One region of the Pseudarthrobacter cellobiosi genome, then DNA from elsewhere that is predicted to be linked to it. Evidence: predicted binding sites of a transcription regulator. Region 1 holds the regulator's gene; the other holds the start of a gene.
What was found. The regulator LexA, encoded in region 1, represses DNA repair genes until DNA is damaged. The targets are predictions, from matches to a motif close to TCGAACANNTGTTCGA.

Region 1 (3,406 bases):
GCATCCAGACCGTGGCCGAGATATTCGGCCAGCGCTTCCCGGAGTTCGGTGAACTCACGGTCCGGGTAGCGGTTGAGGCCCGCCGCGGCTTCCGTCACGGCCACGCTGATCGCGGCCCGGACGTCCGCCGGGACGCCATGGGTGTTTTCGTTGACGTTCAGCAGGATAGGTACATCCAACTGCGGGGCACCGTACGGGGTCAGTCCGCGGAGGTTGGTCCGGAGGGGAAGTCTGTTCAGACGCTCTAGCTGGTCATTCACCTGAACAGTTTAGGTCCGAAGCAGACGGCCGGAAAATGTGACGGCCTGCGGCGGCACACGCCCGAGCCCGCAGGCTCTTTACCTGGTGGGGACGAAGAGCTGCTGTCCGGGGACAACGCCGCCGGCGGAAAGGTTGTTCAACTGGGCAATATCCGCGATGACATCACGGGGATCACGCTCGGGCGCAACGGTACTGGCGATGGCCCAGAGTGACTGGCCGGCCTGCACCGTGACCGAGACTGTTGGCGTTAGCGACAGGTCGGCGGCAGAATCGGCGGCCTTTGCCGGGGCGTTGAGGAAACCTGCCAGGGAAAGCAGGATTGCGGCAAGAATCACCAGCGGGATGCCGATGAAGACAATCCGGCCCCTGCGGGTCAGGCGCAGCGGCGGCAACGGTTCCCTGCGCTGCCTTGGCGCCGAACCCGACGTCGAAACGGGTGCGGACCACTGCCGCGAGGTGAGGTCCTGCACGGAAATGAACTGCGGACGCGAGTCCTGCGAAGCAGATAAAGCTGACATGAAATGAGCCCTCCTGGACCATACTGTGCTGCCCGGCGCGCCCTCCGCGTCCACTTGCCGGTACCGGCCTGAGCCGTCCATAAATTCGAATATTCGAATCCGCAAGCAACGAGTAGAACACATGTTCGAACTTTGCTTCTTCATTTTTAGCACTTATCAACGAATATTGTCGAGACTCGCTAGAACAAATGTTTGAAAAAGCCCTGTGGCTGGCCTACGTTTGGATGAAAGAACAACCACCTCTGTAGTTGATCAGCAGGGTCTGACAATCAACTCCGACACCAGCCCCGGGGCGTTCCAGGCACCAGCGGCCGGAGCGGAGCCGGGCAACCGAAAGGCATTGGCGAACATGGCAGCACCAGCCGCCGAGGGCAAGGCGACACCGCAGCGCCGCCAACCCCCACGGACTCCCAAGGGGCTCACCGCCCGCCAAAAGAAGATCCTTGAAACCATCCAGCGCTCGGTGAATGAAAACGGCTATCCGCCGTCGATGCGTGAAATCGGTGACACCGTGGGCCTGGCGAGTTTGTCGAGCGTGACCCACCAGCTCTCGCAACTGGAGAAGCTGGGATACCTTCGCCGGGACCCCAAGCGTCCGCGCGCCATGGAAGTCCTGATGCCGTTGACGCTTGACGGCGGGTCCCCTAAGGCGAACGGGACAACCAAGCCCTCAGTCCTGCACGGCATCGGCGGGACGGTCACCGAACTTCCCTCTGCCATGGACACCGCGATGGTGCCGTTGGTGGGCCGGATCGCGGCCGGCGGGCCCATCCTTGCTGATCAGGTTGTGGAAGACGTGATGCCCCTGCCTCGGCAGCTCGTGGGCCAAGGTGAGCTCTTTATGCTGCGCGTGGCTGGCGACTCCATGGTGGACGCTGCCATCTGCGACGGCGACTGGGTAGTGGTCCGACGGCAGGCAGACGCCTCCAACGGCGATATTGTCGCGGCACTGCTGGACGACGAAGCCACCGTCAAGACCTTCCGCCAGCGCGATGGCCACACGTGGCTGTTGCCGCAGAACACCCAGTACGAGCCCATCCTGGGCGATCACGCCACGATCATGGGCAAGGTCGTCTCGGTACTGCGGTCGCTATAGGATGCCAGCTGGCGCTTCACGCGCTGGCTAGGACGGGCTCTGGCTTGTAGGACCCGCGCAGGGTCCGCGCTCAGTCAGGCGCCTTTCCCGGCCAGCCTTTCCAGCGCTGCGAACGCTGTCTTCCGGTCCGTGGTGGGCCAGAACGGCGGCAGCGCGGCGCGGAGGAATCCGGCGTAGCGCTCGGTGGCAAGCCGGGAATCAAGCACGGCCACCACGCCTTTGTCTCCGGTGGAACGGATCAGCCTTCCCGCGCCCTGGGCCAGGCGGATGGCCGCGTGGGTCGCCGATACCGCCATAAAGCCGTTTCCGCCGGCCTGCGCAACGGCGCGGGACCGTGCGGTCATCAACGGATCATCCGGCCGCGGGAACGGAATGCGGTCAATCACCACAAGCCGGCATGATCCGCCCGGAACATCAACACCCTGCCACAGGGACATGGTGCCGAACAGGCAGGTATCTGGCTCGTCCGCGAACTGCTTCACCAGTGCCGTCATGGTGGAGTCGCCTTGGCAGAGAATGCTGAGGCCGAGCCGGGGACGCATCGCCTCCGCGGCTTCCTCAGCGGCACGCCGCGACGAAAACAGGCACAGGGCGCCGCCGCCGGACGCCCGGATCAGCGCCTCAAGTTCATCGAGGGCCTCCGGCGACGCCCCGCGGCCTGGCTTGGGGAGGTGCCCCGCGACGTAGAGGATCCCCTGTTTGGGATAGTCAAAGGGTGACCCGACGTCTATCCCGGTCCAGCTCGGTGCGCCCTCCCCCACCAGCCCCAAACCGCCGGCGGCCGGTTCAAAGGCTGAGCCGATGGCAAGCGTCGCTGAGGTCAGCACCACGGTGTGGCCGGCAAACAGCCCTTCGCGGAGCTTGCCGGCAACGCTGAGCGGCGCGATGTTGATCAAGGCCGGCGCAGACTCGTCGGGCTGCGCATAGCCCTGTTGCGGGTCGAAGGAACTTGCCCGGGAAAACCACACTACTTCACGGTTTTCCCGGGCCACGATCAGCCGTTCACACAGTTCGAGGATCAGCATCAGGCGTGAGCGCGCTAGTTGCCGCCCGCCGTCGGCCGTTTGGCTGCCGTCACCCTTGGAGTCGGACAGGGCAGCGCGGCAGGCCTCACGCAGCTGGTCCACGCAGTCCAGCTGTTCGTCGTTGAGGCCATTCGGGAGCAGCCCGTTGGGCACGCCGGCCAAGGCGAGTTCCAGGTTGGCGGCAGCTGCGTTGAGGGCATCCACAGTGATGGCCGTGTGTTTCCGAGCGCCCGACGCCGCAGCGTGGACCATTGCCACGGAGAGTTGCCCCGATACCGCACCGGTGACCCGGTCCTGCAGTTCGTGGGCCTCGTCCACCACCACAACGTCGTATTCGGGAAGCACTGCCAGGCCTTCAAAGGCGCTGACAGCGAGCATGGCATGGTTGGTGACCACAACGTCGGCCTCGGCGGCGTCGTGGCGAGCCAGTTCGCTGAAGCATTCGGCTGCCATGGGGCATTTTTGGGCCCCCAGGCATTCCATGGACGTCACCGAAACTTGCCGCC
Region 2 (3,406 bases), on a different contig from region 1:
GTCGCGGCGTTGCGCCGTCCCGGCGGACGGGTACTACGAATGGAAGCAGGGCACCGGCAAAGCCAAGCAGCCCTACTACGTCCATCCAGGCAAAGGCAGCGGGCTGGTGTTCGCGGGCCTGTATGAGTGGTGGAAGGATCCGTCCAAGGCCGAGGGCGATCCCGGACGGTGGATGCTCTCCACGTCCATCCTGACGGCAGACACCCCGCCGCCCGGTGCTGAGTCCACAATTTTCGGCAAGCTCACCGCCCTGCACGACCGCGTGCCGCTGCCCATGGACCGGGCAACAACTGCGTCGTGGCTTGATCCGCAGATTGATGACGCCGCCTTCCTCGTGGACCTGGTCCGGGCCCACGTGAAGGAAGTCGCGGCCGACTGGCACGTGGATTCGGTCGGCACCGAGGTGGGCAACGTACGCAACAACTCCCCGGAACTCATCCGGCCGGTGGAAGCCTTGTTCTAAATTGGCACTCGGGGCGACATGCCCCTAAACGGTGACCTTGCCGGCGTCGTCCACTGTCCAGGTGGGGTTATAGGCAATCTCCCAGCGGAAGCCGTCCGGATCGGCGAAATAGCCGCTGTACCCGCCCCAGGGCTGGGTGACGGGCGCGGCGACGATAGTGGCCCCGGCCGATGCCGCCTCCGCCATGACCCGGTCCACCGCCTCAGTGCTGGGCAGGTTGTGGCTGAGCGTGATGCAGGGGACCGGGCCGGGGGCACCTACCCCCGCCTCGGCGTGCATCTGCGCGGCGTCCCACAGGGAAAGGATGAGGCCGTGGTTGACCTGGATGAACACCACATCGCCGGGAAACTCGCGGTGGACAGGCCAGCCGAGACCTTCCGCGTAGAACCGGCGGGAGGCGTCAACACTGCGAACGCCTAGTGAGATGAAGTCGACTCTGGGCTGCATGCTTCGATACTGTCAGAAGATGGCAACAATTCAAGGAAACGATAGGGACGCTTTGGCCGACAAAGAACAGCTCGCTGCCGTTCGGATTGCGGTCGACGAAGTTGACGAGCAGATTGTCACGCTCATTGCGCGGCGCGAACGCCTGATCCGGATCGCCGGAACCCTGAAGGGGGACGACGCTGAAGTCCGCGCCCCCGGCCGGGTCGAACGGGTGATCGAGCATGTCCGGGCCGCCGCGGAAAAGAAGGACATTGATCCGGACATTGTGGAATCAACCTACCGGGCCATGATCTCGGGGTTCATTGAACTCGAAATGAAAGTCCACAAAGAAAGCAGCTGATGCCGCCCGGGTGCTGTCCGGACATGGTTCCGGCAGCACCTGCCCCGTGCTTACTAGAGCGCTTCCTCGACGGCGACGCCCGACTGGAACTCCCGGCCGTCAGCCTCGCTGAAAGCCGACATGATGTGGCCCTTGCCCAGGCCGTGGACGGCCGCGATGGGGAAATTCCCCGTGATGGTGTTGCCGGAATGCGTCACGCCGGCAAGATCATAGTTTTCCTCGGCACTCTGGTCGTGGCTGAACGAGTAGAAGGCGATGGCCTCCCCGTTCATGAACTCAATCCCCAGCCGTCTTTGTGATGAGTAGTCAGGGCTGGCCGCCACAAGTCCCACCACGTACGCACCTGCCCCCGGGATGTTGCCGTCGATATCAAAGGTTGCCACGAGTGTTGCGTCCTGGGCCTTGATGCTTACGTTCTTGAGGAGTGCGCTTTGGGAGCTCATGGCACCATCCTGCCCCCCTGCTGCCCGTCCGTCCACCCCTGTCTAGGTTTTGTCGGAGCGTCGTCGTAGACTGGATTTATTCGAACATGTATTCGAATACCTTGCTTTTGCATCAGCATTTTGCATCAGCTCCGTTCAGTTCCGGGAGGCGCCCATGGGTATGTTCAGCGAGTCCGTGGACGTCGTCTGCACCCCCGCTGGCCAGCCGCTGAAACTCCAGTGGGCCGGGCGCCACTACACGGTGTGCGCCGAGCCTGTCCGGTGGTATGAACGCCGGCAGTGGTGGGCCGAGGTACGCCGTGCGCCCCTGGGCAGCGGGCCGGGACTGGTGGACCACGAAATCTGGCGCGTCCAAGTGCGGGCGGACCCGCGGAGTGCCGCCCCCCGGGATACGGGGGAGCCGCTCACCCTGGACCTGAGCAGGCATGTCGGCAGCGGCCGCTGGAGGCTCCTGCGGATCCACGACGCACTCCGGCCCCAAACAGCATGAGCTTCTCCCACCTTCACGTTTCCACGGCCTTCAGCGCACACTATGGCGTGGCCTGGCCCGACGAACTGGCCCAGGTTGCCGCCGCGGACGGCGCAACCGCGCTCGCCTGCACGGACCGGGACGGCCTCTACGGCACCATCAAACACCTCAAAGCCTGCATGGAAGCCGGCATCGACCCCATCGTGGGAGTGGACCTTGCGGTTTTCGACGACGACGGCGACCACCGCACCCAGCTCGCTGGCAGGGTGGTGGTGCTCGCCCGCGGCCACAACAACGGGGCGGGCTACCGCGCCCTGTGCCGGCTGGTGTCCGATGCCCATGCCCGCACCTCCGGCAAAGCCGGGGGAGCGGTGCCGGTGGCGGTCACCCGCGCCGAACTCGCCTCCCGCACGCTCGACCCCAAAACCCTGAAACCGGTCCTGACAGTCCTGATCGGCCCGGATTCCGACGTCGGACGGGCCATGAGCGGCCGGCGCTACCTCCGTCCGCGCACCCTTTTCAAACGCTGGCTGGACGCCATGCCCCCCAGAACCCTGGTGGCGGAAGTCGTCTCCCAGCTCACTGCCCCCGGAGCGCCCCTGAGCACCGCCCACGCAGTCCGAATGCTTAAACTCGCGGAAGAACACCACGTGCCGGCCGTGCTCACCAATGCGGTCCGCTACTGCGCAGAGGACGGGGCCGCCACAGCTGACGTACTCGACTCCGCCCGGACGCTGAAGTCCCTCCCCGAACTCGCGGCCGAACCGCTGCTCCAGCCCAACGGGCAGGCCTGGCTCAAATCATCGACGCAGATGCTCCAGCTCGGCAAGGAAATCATCCGCGCCGCAGGGTATGGCGCAGCAGACCTCAAACAGCTGATGGCACAGACCGAGGCGCTCGCCGACTTCTGCCGGATTGACCCGGTGACTGACATGGGATGGAAGCAGCCGGTGGTCCCCGAGGCCTCGGTCATTGGCATCAGCCAGGACCCGCACGTTGAACTGGCACAGCGCTGCGAGGCCGGGATCAGCAGGCGGTTCCCCGGAATATCAGGCTCAGCCCACAAGGACATGCGCTCGCGGCTGGAGCACGAGTTGGGGATCATCAGGAACCTCGGGTTTTCCTCCTATTTCCTCACGGTCGCGGAGGTCTCCCGGATGATCATGGACATGGGGGTCAGGGCAGCCGCCCGCGGTTCCGGTGCTTCCAGCCTGGTCAACTACCTGATTGATGTCAGCCAGGTG

Region 2: NG701_RS00930 (DUF6504 family protein) is a predicted target of LexA. The motif match lies at 1,774-1,789, and genes of this name have one in related genera.

Annotation. Positions count from the first base shown of each region.
Region 1 is NZ_JAMXBK010000018.1:44,733-48,138, forward strand. It holds gene NG701_RS03930 (histidinol-phosphate transaminase) at 1-260, opposite strand, end outside; gene NG701_RS03935 (LysM peptidoglycan-binding domain-containing protein) at 339-779, opposite strand; gene lexA (transcriptional repressor LexA) at 1,129-1,875, shown strand; gene NG701_RS03945 (ATP-dependent DNA helicase) at 1,950-3,406, opposite strand, start outside.
Region 2 is NZ_JAMXBK010000013.1:39,055-42,460, forward strand. It holds gene NG701_RS00910 (SOS response-associated peptidase) at 1-463, shown strand, start outside; gene NG701_RS00915 (VOC family protein) at 488-910, opposite strand; gene NG701_RS00920 (chorismate mutase) at 930-1,250, shown strand; gene NG701_RS00925 (hypothetical protein) at 1,304-1,693, opposite strand; gene NG701_RS00930 (DUF6504 family protein) at 1,848-2,183, shown strand; gene NG701_RS00935 (DNA polymerase III subunit alpha) at 2,180-3,406, shown strand, end outside.